DNA from 3 places in the Halalkalibacter krulwichiae genome. Region 1 is predicted to be linked to each of the others. Evidence: riboswitches for the same ligand, from Rfam matches in the RefSeq annotation. Region 1 holds a riboswitch; each other region holds the start of a gene.
What was found. A riboswitch is a leader RNA that binds a small molecule or an ion and turns the genes downstream of it on or off. The one in region 1 is predicted to bind cyclic di-GMP.
Positions count from the first base shown of each region.

Region 1 (7,069 bases):
ATCGATGCAGACAGATGAGATGGTGAAAAGCTGTCGTCACTTAATTGGAGATCATACCCGAGTGCTAACTCTTCAAAATGGCTTAGGCAATATTGAAACGCTTGAAACATATGTACCAAAAAGCCGACTGTTAGCAGGTGTGACGACTTTTGGTACGGAGCTCCTTGGCCCGGGTCATATTCAAGCGCTTGGTACGGGGCATGTTCACATTATGCAAGTTGACGGCGGAGAGTCAGAAGCAGTTAAAGAGATTTGTGCCGTGATGAATGCGGCAGGGATGAATGTGGAGGTCTCGCGAGATGTTTTGATTAGCATCTGGAACAAGGTTGCTTTTAACGCCGTATTAAATACGCTTTGTACGATCATCAATGACACCGTTAGTGCCGTTGGAAGCTATCAGCAAATTGATGAGGTGATCAATGCGATTGTTGATGAGATCATTGTCGTCGCAGAGGCGGAAGGAATCAACCTCAATAAAGAAGTGATTGTGAAGATGATCGTCGATGTGTTTGATCCGAAAATGTCCGGAAATCATTTGCCGTCAATGGTACAAGATCTTCATAGTGGTCGACCGACGGAAATTGATTACTTAAATGGAGCGATTGTTGAAAAAGCAAAGCGACATAACATAGCGGTTCCAACGAATGAACTCATTTACCATCTTATTCGCATGTTAGAGGGAGAAGACAATGAAAAAAATATCGATCATAGGAGCAGCCGGTACGTTAGGTGCAGCCTGTGCCATGACGTTAGCGATGAACGAGTTAGCTGATGAACTTTGCTTAATTGATGTCAATGAAACGTTTTTAGATAATCATGTGATGGATTTTGAAAATGCTTTTCCACACAAGCGAATGTATCGAGGGAGCTATCCGGACTTAAAGGATTCATCGATTGTCATTATTACAGCCGGTGTTCCGAATCGCAGCGATGTTAAATCAAGAAATGCTTATTTACAAGAGAATATCTCGATTTTCCGGAAAATAGGTCAAGTGATTGAAACGTATGTGCCTAACGCCATTATTGTAACCGCTTCAAACCCGGTTGACCTTTTAAATTATTATCTTTACAAAGCATTTGATTTTCAGCGTGAACAGTTAATCGGCTATTCATTAAATGATTCGTACCGATTTGAATGGGCTCTGCGCAGCACGTTAGGCATTGAGGCGAAGGAGCATGTCGTAAGCCCTGTGATCGGGGAGCATGGCGGGTCTCAAGTGCCACTTTTTAGCCACGTTCGAAAAAGCGGTGAGCAGCTTTCGGTAACACCGCAGCAAGAGGAACAGATCCGAGCAGAGCTTAAGACGTGGTTCGTCCGCTTTAATGAGCTCAATGTACCGCGAACAACAGGATGGACAACGGGAGTAGGGATGAGCAAGCTCGTTGCCAAGCTTTCAAAAGACGAGCCAATGGAGACCATTGGGTCCGCGATTGTTTCTGGACATTATGGGCTCGATGACATGAGTTTCGGTGTTCCAATCAAGGTAAATCGAAACGGGATTCAACAAATCATCGAGTGGGATTTAAGTGATCAAGAAACGAAGGCGCTTACCCAATCAGCCAAAACGATTCAGGCAATGATCGTGGAAAACAAAGCGTACTTTTTATAATAGAAGAAAGAGGGAGATCTAATGTATACGACAAGCACCGCTTTTTTAGAAGCGTTACAGGAAGCAAATGTTTCTTATATTTTTGCAAATTTAGGCAGTGACCATCCAGCGATGATTGAAAGTTTAGCGAAAGCACAACGAGATAACCGGGAACTACCTGAGGTTATCGTCTGCCCGAATGAAATGGTCGCCTTAAGCGCAGCTCACGGGTACGCTCAAAAAACAGGCATCCCACAAGCGGTCATCATCCACGTCGAATGCGGTACGCAAAACTTAGGCGGTGCGATCCACAATGCAGCTAAAGGAAGAGTGCCTGTCCTAATATTCGCTGGGGCGTCGCCGTTCACACAAGAAGGGGAACTGACCGGAAGTCGCAATGAATTCATTCACTGGATTCAAGATGTCTTCGACCAACGCGGCATCATGCGTGGCTATACAAAATACAATCACGAAATCCGCTCTGGAAAAAATGTCAAACAACTTGTCCACCGTGCGATGCAATTTGCGAAAAGCGAACCGAAAGGCCCGGTTTATTTAATGGGGCACGGGAAGTAATGGAAGAACAGCTGGAAGAAAAGGTTACGATCGATCCGAGCTTGTGGGAGCCGATCGCTCCAAGTGCACTCCCGCCAAAACAAGTCACAGAAATAGCCAATGATTTACGAAACTCCAAAAACCCGCTGATCGTTACCTCTTATTTAGGGCGAAACGAAGCAGCCGTGAATGAGTTAATCCGTCTCTCAGAACAATTGGCCATTCCCGTATTGGAATCATGCCCGAACTATGTGAACTTCCCGGCTGATCACGCGATGCACATCGGTTATCAATGGAACACACCGGAACAAAACAAATGGCTCGAACAAGCCGATGTCATTTTAGTGCTAGACAGTGACGTGCCTTGGATTCCGTTAAAAAATAAGCCAGGAAACGAAGCGACAATTTACTACATCGATGCTGACCCGATTAAGGAGCAAATGCCACTTTGGTACATTCCTTCGAAAAACTTTTTTAAAGCGGACTCGCAGATTGCCCTTGAGCAATTAAATGAAAAATTGAGCGCGATAAGCGACCTTGATCAAGAACAAATTTCTAATCGTTGGGAAAAATTTGAGGTCATTCACCATGAACGCAAACAAGCTTTCCGTCTCATGGAGGAGCCGGACGGTGATGCGATTACACCCGAATACTTAACCGCTTGTGTCCGTGAAATCATTGACCAAAATACGATTGTCGTCAACGAAGGCATTTCCAATTATCCAACGATCTCGAACCACCTTGAGCTAAACCGCAGTGGGATGCTCTTTGGAAGCGGAGCTGGATCACTTGGCTGGAACGGAGGAGCGGCAATCGGTATGAAATTAGCGGACCCGACGAAAACGGTTATAAGCTTAACGGGGATGGCTCCTACTTATTCAGCATCCCATCATCGGTTCACTGGATGGCCAAACGTTACGAAACACCTTTCCTAACAATTATTTACAACAATCACGGCTGGAAATCACCGAAACTATCGACACTCGGTGTACACCCAACCGGCATCGCCCAACAAACGAATCAATTCTTCGTCGACTTCACCCCAGACGCCGACCTATCAAAGATCGCCGAAGCCGCAGGAGGAGCGTACGCCAAAAAAGTGGAACGAGCAGATGAATTACGAGATGCGATTCACGAATGCTTAGAAGTCGTCAAAGGAGGAAGAGTAGCTGTCTTGGATGTATCGCTGCCGAATGTTTAAAAATAAGATGGAGATAGCTCCTTTCGCTATGCGCCTTGAGAGAAGTAGGTTACTTCTTTCAAGGTTTTTATTTGGTTACTTGGAGAGCGTAGGGTTCTAAAGGACAGTCTCGAGGGAGAAGGGGTTGGAAGTGTCCGAGAGAAGTCGTCTAAAGGACAGTCTCGCGGGAGAAGGGGTTGGAAGTGTCCGAAAGAAGTCGTCTAAAGGACAGTCTCGCGGGAGAAGGGGTTGGAAGTGTCCGAAAGAAGTCGTCTAAAGGACAGTCTCGCGGGAGAAGGGGTTGGAAGTGTCCGAGAGAAGTTGTCTAAAGGACATCTCCCTTAGCAGTTCGGGCGCAATATGTCCTTAAGCAACAATCACCCTAAAACAGCCTGTTAAAAACACCTTTATTTGGCATACTAGTAAATGGATTTTATTTTCCAAATAGGAGGGTTTTAAATGAAAAAGAATGTAACATGGTTATTCATAGTGCTGTTTATTGCGTTTCTCGCAGCGTGCGGACAGCCACAAGCAGATGAGGAACTTGATGCCGATGAAGTAGCTGAAGCCCCTGGGGAAGAGGAAGAAGCAACGGAGGAGGACGAGCAATCGGTTGAAGTTGACCGTGGTCTCTTGAACGTCGAAATTACGATTCCGCCAATGATGCTTGAAGATCAAGACATCGACCAAGTGATCGCTGATGCAAAAGAAGCCGGCGTAAAAGAAGTAACAGAAAATGAGGATGGCTCGCTTACGTATAAAATGTCGCGCTCGACTCATAACGAAATGATGAGCGAGATGAGAGAGGGAATTGAAGCGAATATCGAAGAAATCAAACAGAGTGACGATTACCCATCAATTGCGGATGTGAGATCGAACCAATCTTATTCAGAGTTTACGCTCGTTGTTGACCAAGAAGCTTTTGAAAATAGCTTTGATGGATTCGCTGCATTAGGATTAGCGATGACTGGGATGTATTATCAGATCTTTAACGGAGACGATCCAGATAAGATTGACGTAACAATTCATTTAGAAAACGCAGAGACCGGTGAAGTGTTTAATACAACTGTTTATCCGGATGCGTTTGAGGAATAAGGGAAAGCCACTACGCCTTTGGTAAGAGAGGGTGTGGTGGCTTTTTTTGGGTCTCATACACCAACCGATCAAAATTCATGGCTATTACTTTAGTAAACCGAAATGCAGGGGAAATATAGGAGTAATACCTTGAAATTACTAACTGAATTTCCTAGATAAGGGAGCAATGATATTTAGATACTAATTATCTCTTCAATAAACGTTAAGAAAAATAAAATAACCCCTACCGTTTTCACTACAACGATAGTACAATAAGCATATAACTAAAAACCTAATCGAACGAAAGGGCAAAATCATTGAAAAGTGATGACGCAAAACTATAGGGGCTAAAGTTATGAAACTATGCTAGCCAGTTGCCGAATTTAATACCTTTTGTCGATTAACAAAAGGAGGATTTAGTGTGTCTGAAACCGTTGGGAAGAAGCAACTTATTAACTATGTTCAAAAGTTAATTGAAACAAAGAACTCCTTGTTTGAGCAGCTTGAAGAAGAAGATTTAGTAGAGTTAAAGCAAATCAACCTAGGAGAGGTCAAAGCCGTTGACCTAGTTGTTCGAGACATGATTAGGGAATTTTACCTATCCGAGGAAGATTTTAAAGGTTTATAATGATTGTTTGAGCCAGCACATGTGTGTTGGCTTTTTTTAGTGGGCTGCGAAGGCAATGGAAGTTAAGAAGAACTCATTATCATCAAGGTAGGAGCAAAACGCCTCAGCCTACCCTCACCCCTAAACACTCTCCCACATAAAGTAAACGGAAGGGAGAGATCTTTAATGAATTGGCAACAAAAGGTGTGGCAACTCATGGGGCAGCCGATTGGTGTGTCTTTTAAGAACGGTCAAGGTACGTCAGGGGTTTTGTGTGATGCGTATGGAGGACAAATATATGTAATGGAATATTTGTATCAGGCTCAATTTGCTCTGAAGCATTATGATTTTCATAGCATTCAAGATATTAATCCTTTTCCTCATTGTCCGCCCCAGCAAGGGCAGCAACGGCCTTATCAACCGTTATATTAATAAAGAAAGGCCACTTCATACAAGTGGCCTTTCAACATTCATTCATGCAAAGATCGCCAAAATGAACTAGTAAAATCAAGGATTCCCTCGATTTCTTTAAAAGGGATGGTAAAGCTAGGGAAACCGGCAACATAAGCTGCGATTTCGTATGGTTCAAAGTAAAGGACAAGTGCGTCATCGGTTACGTAGAAGGCTTGGTCGGGTGTGATGCCGCGGTATTGGTCTGGGAAAAAGTAGGTATGCCCTTGTTCCATTTGGTCTTTTATCTGTTGGCCAACGATATCACTTAATTCTTTTACATAGTCACTATCTTGTTTGAAAAGGTCTTTAAGCTGATAGATTTGCCCGGTACCTAAATCAATGGAGACGTGCACTTGGTACGGCATGCCGTGTGCGGCGCCAAATGGATAGCGGTAGCCTTCTAATTTTAAGATGAGCAAATGGTTTTGGAAAAAGGCTACCGAGAAATCACCGTAGTAGCCGTAATCCAACTGAGTCGATGGAACCGGGAGTACGAGTGATTTTTGACGAAGGATGGCATTGACGTTTTTCTCAGCTTCGCCGTTTGTCATTCCTTCAATTTGTGGATAATAGACGAGATAATCTTTGTTCGGGCTGTATTTTCGAATATGAATTCGGTATTGGTCGTCGAGTGGGAAGACGGTGTTAGGTTGATAGACAATGTTGCCAGCACGATCATAATAGGACAAACTGTGGTCGACATTGGCTTGAATGACATCATCAATGATCGTGATTGTACCGATGCCTGGGATCACAGGAAGCGAGGGCTCACGCTGGCCACTTTCGTTAATGAAAAAAGTGAACTGGCCGGCTGTCGTCGAGCTGAGTCCATTTTTATATTCGGCAACCTGATCATAAAGAAAATCGGTCAACACGGAGCCGTCGGTCGTAGCGATTCCGTAGCGTGAGCCAGTAAAGGGGCGCTCCGGATCGAACGCGCGCCCAACCGCGACACGCCCGTTGCCAAGTTGCGTCATATCCTGATAGGTTGGTGGAAGAATGTAGCTCGCATCGCGATTAATCAAGCCATATTGATTGTCGATGCCTTCTGCAGCATTGACGATTGCGCGCTCGTTTTGAAATGGCAAAGCGTAAGTGAACTGTGGTTCGATCATCACAGTTCCTTGTTCATCTACATATCCCCAATTATCCTGGTACGTTTTTGCAAAGGCGATAAGTCCTTCGCTATAGCTCATCATCGACGCATAAGGATAGCTTTGAACGATGTGTCCATCACGATTAATGAGAGCAAACTCGTTCTCCTTGATTTTCACAAGAGCCTTGCCATCTGAAAAATCATAAGCGAGTTCAAACTGTAGTGGAATATGCTCGTTTCCATCCTCATCTAAATAGCCATACAAAAATTGATCGTCGCGCGTCTCGGCAAAAATCGCTCTGCCTTCCTGATAAGGGTTAATCAGTCCGTATGTTTTTTTTGTTAACACCTGACCTTGCTCATTGATAACGGAAAAACCTTCATCATCCGTCACAATGGCGCGGTTCTCTGTAAAGGGCAACATTGAATTATATTGTGGTTCGATAACGAATTGCCCTGTGTCGTTTATTAACCCGACTTTCCCGTTCAGCCTAGCAATCGCCATCCCGTTTTCC
Region 1 is NZ_CP020814.1:3,986,945-3,994,013, reverse strand. Features, by position in the region: gene BkAM31D_RS20115 (ketopantoate reductase family protein) at 1-772, shown strand, start outside; gene BkAM31D_RS20110 (malate dehydrogenase) at 690-1,610, shown strand; gene BkAM31D_RS24580 (thiamine pyrophosphate-binding protein) at 1,632-2,165, shown strand; gene BkAM31D_RS24575 (hypothetical protein) at 2,165-3,079, shown strand; gene BkAM31D_RS24570 (thiamine pyrophosphate-dependent enzyme) at 2,968-3,345, shown strand; gene BkAM31D_RS20100 (hypothetical protein) at 3,784-4,419, shown strand; cyclic di-GMP riboswitch class I at 4,696-4,780, shown strand; gene BkAM31D_RS20095 (hypothetical protein) at 4,820-5,026, shown strand; gene BkAM31D_RS20090 (hypothetical protein) at 5,192-5,437, shown strand; gene BkAM31D_RS20085 (WG repeat-containing protein) at 5,476-7,069, opposite strand, start outside.

Region 2 (7,069 bases), 380 kb from region 1:
TTGGACCGAGAATCAGTCCTGTTAACAGTGTAATGAGAATGAATAAGTACTTATATGAAATCGGTTTATTAACATATTGCTGCAGGACAAAAAGCACTAACAGATCGACACTTCCACCTAACACAACCAGTACACCGCGTATGAGTGATGCCTCATTATCAGCAAGTATCGGTAACAAGTAAGAGTAATCTTTATTATCCATCGTCGTAAAAGCAACAAAGTGACCTAACATCCAAACGATCGGCAGGATAATTGCTGATGAGTAGACGATGGCTGTCATCCCTTTAATAGCTGTCCATATGCATATAAGTAAAAAAGGGAGCGCAACAAACCAGGTTGGTGTGAGTGGAATAAAGTAAATTTTCACTGACACAATTAAATCAAAAAAAGAGATAAAGCCAATGACGATGAAATACAAAAAAAAGAAAGTTAGTATCAAATAACTTACCTTTTTCCCGGTACGCTCTTCTAACCAATCATATAGCGATTTCCGTTGTGGATTTTTTCGGAAAATAAATGAACAAATAAGAGCCCAAGCGATAAGAATTCCATAAGCTACTAGCACGGAAATCCAAGCATCTCGCTTGGCAGCACCAAGTAAATGCGGCACAATCAACACATGATTCGAAATTCCAACAAATAATAATAAAACAAAAAGAAGTTGTAACCGCGAAAAGCTCATAGACTCTACCACCCAATTAATCATTTGGTGGTAGTATTTGTTACGTTTGCTTGATTATGCTTTGGAAATTTTATGGAATGAGGAGAGGGAAAGCAGAGTGAAAGTGGAGGAAAAGGCAGGAGGAAAGCTCTTGATCTCACTTCAAACGGAACAAAAAAACCACCCAAAATGGAGTGGTTCAGGCCGATACCAGTGAAAACAAGATATTTCCCTCAAGTGATCGATGTCTCTTTATTATTCAATACTCGAATGGACGCAATAATTCCTCGACAAAGCAAATATTTGCAAGCCATGCTTATAATAGAATGCTGCCAGTTCCACCCCCTTTTCCATGAAATTAAATCGGTTCTTCTCTCAGCAATCGTTTCGATGATTATTTGCGGGATGAGGAATGGAAACAGCTTAAGGATGATTCCTAGCGGTTTACTGTGCAGTGTCCATTGGTTATAGTAAAGCAAAAACAATGGGAAATGAAGAAAGTCAAAGGGCAGGTGAATCGTCACTCTATGAGGGAACGGTCTGACCTTATACTTTAAATACCCTCTCGATACGAGGAAACGGTCAGCGAAAGAATTGCCCATACAGCTAACTAAATACACAATAATCCAATCTTTTAGTGGGCGTTTTATAATTGCAAAAGGCAAAAGAAGAATGGATATGAAATTGATTAGCTTGAGAAAGAGATTTTCTATCTTCATCATAACACCTCCTCCTTTTAAACTGCTTCCTTTTTATAAAGACATACCTAAAAACAATTATTTTGAACAAATTACATATTTTGTAAGTTTGTTGGAGAAGGTATGATCAAGGAGGGGTAAAATGAATCACAAGCAAAAACAAATGCTCTTATTCGGTAGTATTTTTTTAGTAAGTGTATATAAAAAAACGTGGAAAGGGATACCTACCTATTATAAGAGCTTGAGTTATGTAAGTTTTATCAATGCCATGTATTATTACCTTTTCAAGAGACATTTGATTTGGGAGTTTAATCCTGGTGGAATGGATTGGAGGGTAGTTAGGTTAGTACATATTTTCTTAATCACACCATTGTTGGTGTTGCTATTCTTATCGAATTTTCCAAAGGAATTTAAAAAACAGGTTAAGTATGTTAGTAAATGGGTATTTGCTTCAACCATTGTCGATTGGCTTTTATTAAAGAGCAATATGTTAATTTTTAAAAACGGTTGGAATACGTTGTGGTCAGGCTTGATTTATTTACAAATGTACTTGTTTAGCTACTTATTTTTGAAGAGACCCTTTTTAGTAAGTGGACTATCGGTGATTTCGGTTGTTTTTTATATGGGAAGCTTCCGATTGCCTCTTTCGAAAAGGTTATACAAAGGCCCGATTTTGCTCTTATTTAAGAAAACGAAGTTACATTGGGTAGATCGTCTGAAAAAGGGAGTGTGTGACTGTTTTGCCCATCTTATTGCGTGAAAATATTAAATGCAAATTTCGACAAACACCTCATAGAAACGTTAAGCTCTGGTTACAGTAAGAGTGAACGGATAGGAGGTTTTGTTGTGAATAAAACCAAAGTGGAAAAATCGGCACTACGTGTACTGCTTCTTTTTTCAATAATTTTGCTTCCTTTTTTGCTGAGAAGGCCTCCGATAAAAGATTGGTTGTTAGCGTTTCTTCTTAATGCCTATTCAAATGTTTTGATTGACAAAGTCATTATTCACTCAGGGATGCTTGACTATCCAATTCGTGTCTTACCAAAAAAGTTTAATACGAATATTTTATTCGATCACATTATTTATCCAACGTTCTCAGTGATTGTCAATCAAGTGACAAGATATGATAAGCCGCTTATAAGTGCGCTCAAAATTATTCTGATGGTGCTACCGATTAATTTCATCGAGTTTTTGGCCGAACGGAAAACGGACTTTATAAAATGGAAAAAAGGTTGGAAATGGTATCATTCATTTGTTAGTATGTGTTTGAAGTCAATGTTGAATCGCTATCTTGTTGGGGTGATCAGAATGATTGATCGAAAAAAAAATAGTAACTAGTAGGAATGGATCCGAATAAAGAGACCATTCCTTTTTACTATGATTGGAGACCCTAGGGACGCGGTCTCCTAACCATAAAATATGTCAGTGTAGTAGCGGAATCAAACAATTAGCGGTGGTTAAAGGTGACAAAGATGTGAGTTAGCCATTAGCACATTCATGATCAATTTCTTCGTTGGGCATTCGTTTTAAAAATGCACAAGTGACTTTGCATTTCTCAAGAGTTGTCTCGATCTCACTTCTGACAAGAGTCGAATAAGAAGGCACTGCTTCAAGGCCTTTGTCATTAATGCGGATGAACCGAACTTCTTGGTTATTTGCTTGTGTACGCCATTCTAAATCAATCAAACCTTCTTCAATGAGCGTAGAAACCCCTTTAGTAAAAGTGGTGTAAGAGCATGATAAGCCATAATACAGTTGAATGTTTTTCAGTAATTTTGCAATGCTTACATACTCATCCTCATTTTCAACCTCTTGCCATTTTGTTAGCTCGAGCAACATAAGTAACATCATCGCGTGTTTCGAACGACAAAGTTGGTTTAAGAAATTAGATTCATCTGTTGAGAGATGAACTGGTTTTTTAGATGGCTGCATGTCCTGGCACACGTGTAAGAGGTGCTCTAAGCAGTGCAGCTGTTTTGTGAAAATATCTCTCCACTTATACGTTGTAGAAAAAAGAACTTCTTTGCCAGTAGCACTTAGTTTGTAAGAAGGCGTTTTCAGTGCTGAATTAATCAACAATAGCTCTTGTGTTTCAAGGGAAATAACAAGATTATGAACTTGCGTCTTCAAACTAATCGACTGGTCAAAAAAAGGCACATGAGCGGGTATTGATTCAGCAAGAGAAGAACTATCTCGCTGCCCTAAATAAACTTGCTGAAGGATTAACCATTTTAGCAATTGTTTTCTTGTAACTTTCACATACATCATCCTAAAATTTTTGTATTTTTTTTGCGACTAAAACAGACAAAGTAAGCCATCCCAAAGAAAATAGGGACGGCCTAAATAGACGTTCTATTTATGTTGGTAACCAGGCTGACATCATTTTGAATTGTTCCTCCAAAACCTTAGTCCCTAGGCTTTGCGTCCTACCCTTTCGAATAGTTTGCCTTTTTCAATTTTGTTTGTTTTATCCACCCACAACTGCCATAGTCAAGTGTACATGATGATCAGTGTTAGTTCAAGCGGTTGCCTTCATGACGCCTTTCCTCAATGATTGGTCAAAGGTGTTAAAGCTTTTTGCATGTCAGTTACCGTAGACGGCAAGTCACCTTGATATGTATGCATGATGGAGAAAGTAGAGCGACGAATTAGATTCATTGAAATAGACTAAAAGTATCAAGAGAACGATTGAAGGAGGGATCTAATTCTTTCATTCTCCTAAAGGGAAAAAATGTAAAGTGGAGAAAGCAATAAGGGAAGAGCAGGAGGTGCGGAATGAAAGTAACACTTGATATTGATCAGAATTATGAGCAAACGAGAATGACGATTCACTGCAAAGAAATTGATGACACTGTCAATGAGATTCTTAATTTTATGAAAGCAAAAGAAACGGAATTTCTTATTGGCCGGGAAGGAGAGCGACAGCATATTTTGAAACCGCAAGATATTCACTTTTTTTATACGCAAAAGGACGCGGTATATGCTGTGACCGATAAGGGTGAATTTAAATTAAAGGAGAAATTGTATGAACTTGAGCAGCTGTTAGCGCCGAACCGTTTTGTTCGACTATCTAAATCTGTGATAGCAAACCTAAGAGAATTTAGTCATTTTGAACCTTCCTTTAATGGAACGCTTTGTGTGTTCTTCAAGTCAGGGAAAAAGGAATATGTAACAAGACATTATGTAAAAGCGATTAAAGAAACATTGAAAATGAATAGGAGGGAAACAAACGAATGATTAAACGTTTCGTATTTCAAAGTGTTGTCGGTATTTTATTTGGAGCTTTTCTTGCGGTCATTTCCGTTATGAATGTGGTTTTGATTGGTGATGTGAATCAAGTAGAAGGATCGGTATTTGTAACAAATGCACTAGGGTTGATGTTTTGCGGGTGGTTCTTTGCCGTCACACCGCTTGTTTTTGAGATAAGGAGCTTATCTCTGTCGATGCAAACGCTCGTGCACTTTATGATCGTAACTCTTTTATACTTCCTATTATCTTTTGGAATTGGTTGGATTCAGTTCGATTTGATGAGCGTACTTGCAGGAGTAGGCATCTTTATTCTTATTTATGTATTGATTTGGACTGGATTTTACTTCTACTTTAAAAAGGAAGCGCGAAAGTTGAATGAAGAGTTGAAGCAGTTGTAAGGACGAAAGCATCGTTGAAACGTGATATATATCACATTTCCATACTGGACATTGCTGTATACTGTCATAAGTACTAGGACTATATGACAGTGGAGGGCTTTAAATGAAGTTAAGGGCGAAACTACTTTTGTCTTTTTTATCAATTATCGTCATTTTTGTTGGATTAACACTTTATGCGATCTACAATATGTCAGAGCTGTACGAGGATAGTGTTGAATTGTATCAAGATCAGCTTATTCCTACCGGTTATGTCGCTCAAATGGCGCAATTAGCTGAAAATACGAGAGTGCAAATGACGACTGGTCTCTTATACGAAGATGTGAGTTTAACAGATAGGGCGATCGAAAATTTAGAAAGCATTCAACAACTGCTTACACTGTATGAAGGAACGAATACACAAACCGAGGAAGCAGCAGCGCTTACCCGTTTTGCTGATAACTGGGCTTTGTTTGATGAACGAGTACGGATAAATAGAGAATTGTTTATAGCTGGTAATATCGAGGGGGTACGAGAAGGAATAGCAATTGGTGCTCCTTTATTCCGTGTGGCGCGTGAAGACTTATTGGAGTTGATTGCTGTTAACGAAAGATTAGCGGCTGAGTTGGTCGAGCAAAACGAACAAATGTATCAAGTTAGCCGAATGACGATGCTTATTGGAGGCTTTCTTGCAACAGGGCTTGCTGTAGCAATTACGTTGATTTTAAGTAAGTATTTGTTGAAAACAATTCAGACAGTAAATGGCAGACTGCAAGAAGTCGCTGAAGGTAATTTGAGTGGCGAAGATCTTCATCTTCAAACAAAGGATGAGTTTGCGACGCTTGCTGACGGTGTGAACTCGATGCAACATAGCTTACAACGATTAGTAACGGAAACGGTTGAAGCAACGCAGCAAGTATCGGCTAGTTCGGAACAATTATCAGCGAGTGCTGAACAAAGTACGCATGCAGCTGATCAGCTAGCCGCTTTAGCTCAGCAGTCAGCTGAAGGGTCGGACCAGCAGTTGAACAGCTTAAATGATGTATCCTCGGCAGTCGAACAAATGGCTGCAAGCATTCATCAAATTGCACAAAACAGTGCAGAAATGAGTGCATATTCTGAAGAAGCCGTATCCCAAACGCAATCCGGTACAGAAGCGATCGAACGTGTTGACGAACAAATGCTGAGCATTTCAAACGCTGTTTCCGAAACGTCCCAATCGGTTGAAAGACTAGGTGCAAAGTCGGTTGAAATTGGCAACATCGTCAAATTAATTACCGGCATTGCTGAGCAAACGAATCTTCTTGCCTTAAACGCTGCGATTGAAGCGGCACGTGCAGGCGAGCATGGAAAAGGCTTTGCCGTTGTGGCAGATGAAGTCAGAAAGCTTGCAGAGGAATCAAAGCAATCTGCAGCACAAATCTATGACATGATTACGGAAATTCAAACGGAAACCAACTCAGTGATCACATCAATGCAAGGCGGTGCAGAGCGTGTGCAAGAAGGGCTTGAGACAACAAGCAATGTTACGAGCACATTCGCTGAAATCAAAGAAGCGATTGAATCAGTCACTGTCAAAGTTCAAGAAGTGTCTGCATCGGTTCAAGAAATGGCAAGTGTCAGCGATCATGTTGTCCATTCCATTGAAACGATAAAAACTGTCGCAGAAATGTCAGTTGTCTCAAGTCAAGAGAGTTCAGCAGCATCACAAGAGCAGCTAGCGACGATGGAAGAAATCACCGCCGCGTCGACTTCATTAGCCGAACTTGCAGAAGGTTTGCAACAATCGATTTCTAAGTTTCGAGTGTAAATAGTGAAGTGCCTCAAAAGGTTAAACTTTTGGGGCGCTTCTTCTTTCGGTTGAGGCATGCAGGTGACCATGAAAAAATGATAGAATAAAAGGAGCATGAAAGAGTAGGAGCTGACAAAAACAATGGAACAATTAAGCCTGTTTGGAGACTTTGAAGAAGAGAAAAAGGAAATAAAGCAAGAAACCCTATTGTCGGACAGCCATGTTCCAGCGATTGCAAAATCTCTCGTCCCACACCAAAATGAACTGTTGACCTATTTACAAGAAGGCTATACGG
Region 2 is NZ_CP020814.1:4,369,632-4,376,700, reverse strand. Features, by position in the region: gene BkAM31D_RS22215 (endospore germination permease) at 1-682, opposite strand, end outside; gene BkAM31D_RS22210 (CBO0543 family protein) at 895-1,383, opposite strand; gene BkAM31D_RS22205 (hypothetical protein) at 1,502-2,119, shown strand; gene BkAM31D_RS22200 (CBO0543 family protein) at 2,206-2,697, shown strand; gene BkAM31D_RS22195 (hypothetical protein) at 2,839-3,618, opposite strand; cyclic di-GMP riboswitch class I at 3,720-3,817, opposite strand; gene BkAM31D_RS22190 (LytTR family DNA-binding domain-containing protein) at 4,135-4,596, shown strand; gene BkAM31D_RS22185 (DUF3021 domain-containing protein) at 4,593-5,006, shown strand; gene BkAM31D_RS22180 (methyl-accepting chemotaxis protein) at 5,110-6,792, shown strand; gene BkAM31D_RS22175 (DUF3895 domain-containing protein) at 6,916-7,069, shown strand, end outside.
Region 2: it holds a riboswitch for cyclic di-GMP, as region 1 does, so the genes downstream of both, BkAM31D_RS22195 (hypothetical protein) here and BkAM31D_RS20095 (hypothetical protein) in region 1, are expected to answer to the same signal.

Region 3 (7,069 bases), 700 kb from region 1:
ACGTATAAACCATTCATTCATACTGTTCACCTGCTAACGTTTTTAGCTTTAACGTGAAATCCGATTGATAGATGATCCCGCTTTCGCTCTGCAATTCAATTGTCGTCACTTCCGCTCCACTTATTTCTCGCTCATTTAGAAGGTGATTAAGAAAAACAGCTGCATCTCCTTTAGAGACAGACGTAACTTGAACAGTTAGATCACCATTGTTTTCATACGAGTAACGAGTGACCTCAGTCCCTTCTGGCAAATGGAAATAAATACGATCTTTTAACGAAATCGTTCCTTTAAACACACTCGATAACAAAGTACTCATAGCCGTAAATTCATCAACATAATTGAAAGCATTAATGCCTGATGTCGTGGCTAACACACCTGCTTCAAGAGTAAGTAATTCCTCTGTCTTCGTCGCTACTTGCGCTTCCAATTGCGTAACATTATTATTTACGCTTATATACGTAAACGTTAAAAACATCGCACCTGCAACGATCGAAGCGAGACCGAAAACCGGGATCAATGGAAGTTTCCCTTCCTGCCTTCGAGTTCGTTCAGGTAATAAATCAATACTAATGTTCACAACTATCGCTCCAATCTACAACCCGTCTCATTTATTTTCCTTTTCGATTCTTATCTGGTTTGTCATTCGCTCTAAGGGCAAGCCCAATTGCTACACTGCACGAATCGAGCAGCTGTTGGTTTTGCTCGGCTGTTACAATCGAACTATAATCAATTGTGCTAATCTCCATGCGCATTCTCTCAGATAACGGATCAATAAGAAGACTAGCAGACTCTCCCGTTACAATGATTTTACTAAACTCACTATCACGTTCCCCAAGTGAATACCTAAAGAAATTCTGCGCTCTTTGAATCTCGGTAATGACAGAAGAAACATACTCGTCTAGACGTTTCGTTGAACCTTCTCTTGCGGCTGCAACTTGTGTAACAGTCTCTTCTGCAACTTCATCCGAAAAAGCGAGGACGTCTTCATCTTGTCTAGGGCTCCTCTCATCAGGCTCCTCAAGCGCCATCGTTCTCGAGAAAACAATGAGATCGTGTTTGAAAATGTGGATATCGACCGTCTCTTCGGAAACATCGAGAATCATCGCTGTATCTTTTAACCAGCTAGGATGCAAATACATTAACAACCGTTGCAGTGACAACCCTCTTAGCTCAGCTGTAAGCGGCTTATAACCAGCCTCTTCACATGACTCCATTAAATCTTCTGAAATAGAACGCGACGTCGCAAAAAACAAAATCTCACTTCGCGGTCCCTGAATGTCCTTTTCAACATTGTTCGCTAGTTCCTCAAGGGTAAAATCATCATCTGTCCTTACCCCATTTCGTTCTGGGATGACCGACCCAATTTTGACAAAATCATAAATCGGATCCTCAAACGGAATATGAATCGATTCCCCAATCTGAAACCGAATCAGCTTCGCTAAATCTTTTTCCTCCAAATCAGGCAAAGTCGTAATTTTTCGTATGAGCGTATTTTGAGTAGGGATCGACAAATGAACCTTTTTTGAAGCTTTTTTATTCCCCTTTAGATAACTACGAACAGCCGTTGACAACAAGCCTTTCTCGACCACAACCCCATTTGCTACAATGTTTTCTTGGAGTGAATGCTCATAAACCTCCTCTAAAACAGGAGCTTGCTTATCTAGCTTAATCGTCGCAAATGTCACTTTGTTGTCACGAACGTCTATGCCTGTGTATTTGTTGTTGAATAACATGTAAGCACCTCAGTTAATTATTTATTACCGATTGTAGTTTTATAATCTTCAACTTTAATTGTTGAAGTGTTCGTAACATCCTCAGATGACCCTTTTTTGCAAAGCCCTGCGTTGGCAAGACCAATTAATGAACAATCAATTCCTTTTCCCTCTCCAGTAAAATCATTGTTGCCACTTGTTGAGAAGTTTTTAACAATGATACCCGAGTTTATTATTAGCTTTCCAGCACCATTATAGTTGCTTGTTACAACCAAAGCGCCATTTACAGTAATTGGGAAGTTCCCTCCATGGTTTAAATCATTCACAATTAAAACTCCATCCACTACTATATTACTAGTGTTCCCTTGACCAGTAACTTTCATTTCTTTTACCATTACTATTGCGTCTGGTCCAATATACAATTGATTATCGTTTCCACTATAATCTAAAACCTCAAAAAAATGAGTACCTGACATGTAATTTTTGGAACTACTAACTTTTTCATGCCCGAAATTACTAGCATCGTTAGGAATTTCTAAGTGTGCCTTAACAGTATTAAAATCTGTATTAGACATTTTTAATTTATTATCATAAAGTTTAAGCGTATCATGATTATTACTTCCGTTATAATTGAAATTTTCCACAAAGTATAAAGGGGATTTCAGATATCCACTTACAATTGTCTCTTCTTGTATATTTAAAAGTAAATTTCTATTCACTTTGGATTCAGAGGCATAACGTGCTCCAATTTCATAAGTATTCGTTTCCTTATCATATGACTCGAGTGATACTTTAATTGGAATATCGTTTTTAGCTCCAATTGAAAATTGTTTAGGTAATTCTTCTTGTAGATAAGCAATTGCACCTTTTTCATAGATCTCCATCTCTTTTAAAGCTACCTCTATTGCACCTTCCGCACGATAAAACTCCCCTTGAACTTCTGCATTGCTAACAATTGTTTGTTTGCTATAGCTCGTCGAAAACAACATAGCAGAACCAACAGAAGCCAATAAAACAACAACAAATAAAACAAGTATTAATGCGGCACCTGATTCTGATTGAACCAATTTATCTTTCACCACTATCACCGCCTTCTCAAAAACGAGAATACATTATGGTAGATGCTAGTTTAGTATCCCCGATTTCTAGTATTATTCGAACTTCATTAGCATCTTCTTCATTCTCAAAAACAAGAATAGAAGCTGATTCAGAAACAACTTGATTACTTCCATTTATTAAAAGGATGGTGGTCATCTTCTCTTTATAAATCAGGAGAGTTTTATCATTTTTTCTTAGTTCCAATGTTCCCAAATCTTTATTTTCAATCCATCTTGCGCCATCACGCATTTCCCTCGTCATATATTCCATTAGAAAACGAGCTTGCCTTTGTGTATCATTTTTATGAAATACAACTTGTTCAGACTTTAATGAATAACTTACGAGACTTACTGCAACCATCGTAATAACAGTCATTAAGGCAATTACGACTAAAAGTTCTACAAGTGTAACTCCTTTTTGATTATTCATCCGGTCGAAACACCACCGTAACAAGTTCAATTTTATTTTCTTTTTCATGTAATCCAGCTTTCCCACTACTAATAAAACTATTTTTCTCAACCCTAACTGTTATTTGGTAAAAATTATCCACTTCATGCTCATAAGGATCGACTTTAACAAATACAGTTACGGGCTCATCTATCACCAAATTGCTATAAGGAGCAGGGAGGTTAGCATGCGATTCACATTGTTCGTTAATATTACTCCAACAATATGTATCAACACTCAATGTACCTGTTGTTGAGTACCTAACCTTCTCCATCACCTCTTGAGCAATATACGCAATTTGCGTTTCTTTTTCTTGACTAACCGTGCGCGTAAAAGTGCCAGTCATAATCGTCAATAATGGAACAATAATAATCCCGACAATGACAATCGCTACTAACAATTCAACAAGCGTCAGCCCTTTCTCATTTTTCAAACTACTCACCCCTGCCACAAGCTGACATACCAATTCCAAACGTCATATCCGAACAAATAAGCAATCAAAGTTCCGATAAAAATAAACGGCCCAAACGCGATCGGTTGTTTTCTCTTTACTACTCCAGTAACGATTAAGAGTAAGCCAACAACAGCCCCCAAAAAAGAGGCAACCATGAAACTTAAGAGCGTCATCCATGGTCCGAGCACAAGTCCAATTGCTGCATAAAGCTTTATATCACCACCACCCATTCCGCCACGGCTGACGATCGCTATGAGAAGGAGCAATACAAAACCAACAGCCCCGCCAACTACATAAAACCAGAACGGTTCAGAACCAATAAACAGCCGAGTTATTAACAAGATCGCTATTGCTGGAAGCGTAATCACATCCAAAATTAACTTTTCTCGAATGTCTGTCAAAACAGCTAACACAAGAACAGTCGTTAAAATAATCGCTGGAAGCAATTCAAGCTGCACACCAACAACTTTATAGACGAGGAAAAGAGAAGAAGCTGTTACAAGCTCACCAACAGGATAGAGAGGAGAGATCTTCGCCTTGCAATAACGGCACTTCCCCTTTAAGAAGAGATAACTAAAGACAGGCACTAAATCTAGTACCGATAAACGATGATGGCAGTTTGGACAATTTGAAGGAGGGAAGGCGATTGATTCTTTTTTGAGTAGACGGATGGCGACTACGTTGAGAAAGCTTCCTAAAAGTAACCCTATTAACCAAAAATAAGAATCGCAAATCAATATCTTTTTCTCCTTTTAACATTAATTATTTTTTAAAAGCTGTCACTATGAACTAGCGACAGCTTTTTAAAGAAAATAAACACATTAATCAGTAGATGGGGAAGGTAGGGAATTTGGTTCACAGACCTCAGTAATTGATCCCGTATCATTATCTATGGTAAAAGCCGGAGTTGAGTTATCCGCACACTTAGGAGCTTCTCTTAGGTAATCGGCAGCTACTAAAGCAGCTGCGTTGGCAGCATAGCTTCCTGTCATTGCATAATACCTTTCAGATGCATCCTGAACAACCTTATTTACCTGAGCATTCGCATTTGCTTCAGCACTGTCTCTATTCCCCATAACCATGGGTACAACAATCGCCGCAATAATCCCCAAAATAACAATTACCACCAATAACTCAATCAACGTTAAACCTTTTTGATTCTTTAAACGCTTTTGAATAAACTTTCTCATTCTTACTCATCTCCCAATATAAGTTTTTTTATATCTAAGGTGTAACTAAAGTCACAGTCCTTAAGTACTGAAATTAACAAAAATGCCATAAAAAATAGCCTTTCAATTTTTCTACTACAATCTATAAGTAGAACATAAAAGGCCGGTTGCACCAATCGCTCAATACGACTAAGGTGCCCAAATAAAAGTCGTATTTCTATGCTTTCCAAACTATTCTTTTGATACTTTGATTGTATTCTGAGAGATTGCTAAAGTCAATACTTTTTCCTTAGTAATCACCATTTATTCACATAAAAGGACAAATTAAACTAAATTCAACCAGGTCTTTTGATGGGTATCTCATCGAGTCAAAAAGACAAACACCACCACCAATAGACCTAGCAATGTCCTTTATGCATTTATTATATAACCCTTTATCCCTACATGACAGAGATCAAATTTTTCCATTTTTCTCTTACTCTAGCGATAAAATATAAAGAACCACAAATGATTAATACTTCATCCATTTTGGTTTGTTCGATTTCTTCATGCAAAGCTTGCGTCCAGTTCTCGTGATAACGTTTCGTTTGAACAGGAGCTTGTGTCGATAAGCTTTCTGCCTTTGCTGCTCGATCAAAGTCAAAAGTTGTAAACGTAAAGCTTGCTTGAAAATCTAAAAATGGCTGTAGTAAGCTGTTCATGTCTTTTTCTTTCGTTGCAGCTATTAAAAAGCGAACATTTTTATTCGGATAGTGTAGTTTTAATGTTTCAGCCAATGCTTGCATTCCTTCTTTGTTATGTGCACCATCCACTATAACCGTCGGGCTTTCTTGTAACACTTCAAAACGCCCTGGCCATGTTGTCAAAAGGAGTCCTTTTTGAATGTGTGTATCATCAATAACCAACTGATTATTCGTTCTTAATAATTCTAGTGCTTGTATGGCAATAGCAGCATTTTGACGTTGATGAGGTCCAGACATTTGAATTGTGACATCCAAAGGCTCTCTTCCTATTTGAGTATAAGTAAAAACTTGTCTCTCTTCATTAACAGCGACAACCTCTTCATCAAAATGTTTTCCTAACACATAAAGAGGAGATTTGTTTTGATTTGAGACAGCTTGGATCACTCTTTTCGCATCTTCTTGCGACACACCGGATACAATGGGTACGTGTTCTTTAATAATGCCTGCTTTTTCTGAAGCAATTTCTTTTAGCGATTCTCCTAAGATTTGCATATGATCAAAACCAATAGACGTAATAATCGATAGAATCGGCGTAATCACATTTGTCGAATCTAAGCGGCCGCCTAAGCCTACTTCTACTAAAACAATATCTGGCTTGGCGATCGTTCCGAAGTAGTCAAAAGCGATCGTTGTCAGGACTTCAAATTCTGTTGGACTGCCATATTCCGTTTTGCTTAATTGTTCTACTAATGGTTGAATGCGCTTGGCACATGTAAGAAGAGCTTCCTCATTAATGGGTGTGCCGTTTAATGAAATTCGATCTTCAAAACATTCCATTGAAGGAGATGTAAATGTACCAACCGAGTAGCCCGCCTCCACTAATGTGTGACGTAAAAAGCTAACTGTTGAACCTTTTCCATTCGTTCCTCCAATATGAATCGCTTTAAGCATTTGATCAGGACGGTCTAATCGATCAAGCATCCAATTCATCCGTTCAAGTCCGGGCTTTATGCCAAATGAAAGTAACCCTTCAATCCAGTTAATCACATCTGCTCTATTTTTCATCGCACATTCCTCCGATTCTCCCAAGTTGCTAGTTCAAGTTTATCTTAGAATGGTAGGGAATGAAATAGTAGATGTTTGGTATGAGCTGAATAAGAAAGAGCTAATTCTCATCTCCACCGTGTTGCTCATACATTTCCATCCACTCTCTAAACGCCTCGTCATCTCCTTCCTTCTCTGCTTTTTCCATCATCATTTCTGCATAGAAAGGTTTCTCTGTCAACTCAGATAGCTTGGCGATATAGTGATACATTTCCTCTCGTAACAGCGGGGAGTTATCTTTTGTTTGCTGACGGACGATATTTAGGACTTTAACGGCCATTCTAAGAGCGAGATCGTCGTCATTGTTTTCTTTTATTAAGGATCGGTATGCATCAAGTGCTTGTTGATGCTTCCCATCAAGCAATAGTTGGTCAGCTTCAGTTATAGACCGGTTTCTAACCG
Region 3 is NZ_CP020814.1:3,286,666-3,293,734, forward strand. Features, by position in the region: gene BkAM31D_RS16605 (hypothetical protein) at 1-21, opposite strand, end outside; gene BkAM31D_RS16610 (PilN family protein) at 14-577, opposite strand; gene pilM (type IV pilus biogenesis protein PilM) at 609-1,733, opposite strand; gene BkAM31D_RS16620 (hypothetical protein) at 1,751-2,791, opposite strand; gene BkAM31D_RS16625 (PilW family protein) at 2,808-3,239, opposite strand; gene BkAM31D_RS16630 (prepilin-type N-terminal cleavage/methylation domain-containing protein) at 3,232-3,690, opposite strand; gene BkAM31D_RS16635 (prepilin peptidase) at 3,696-4,448, opposite strand; gene BkAM31D_RS24725 (competence type IV pilus major pilin ComGC) at 4,533-4,901, opposite strand; cyclic di-GMP riboswitch class II at 5,033-5,116, opposite strand; gene BkAM31D_RS16645 (bifunctional folylpolyglutamate synthase/dihydrofolate synthase) at 5,321-6,628, opposite strand; gene BkAM31D_RS16650 (carboxypeptidase-like regulatory domain-containing protein) at 6,729-7,069, opposite strand, start outside.
Region 3: it holds a riboswitch for cyclic di-GMP, as region 1 does, so the genes downstream of both, BkAM31D_RS24725 (competence type IV pilus major pilin ComGC) here and BkAM31D_RS20095 (hypothetical protein) in region 1, are expected to answer to the same signal.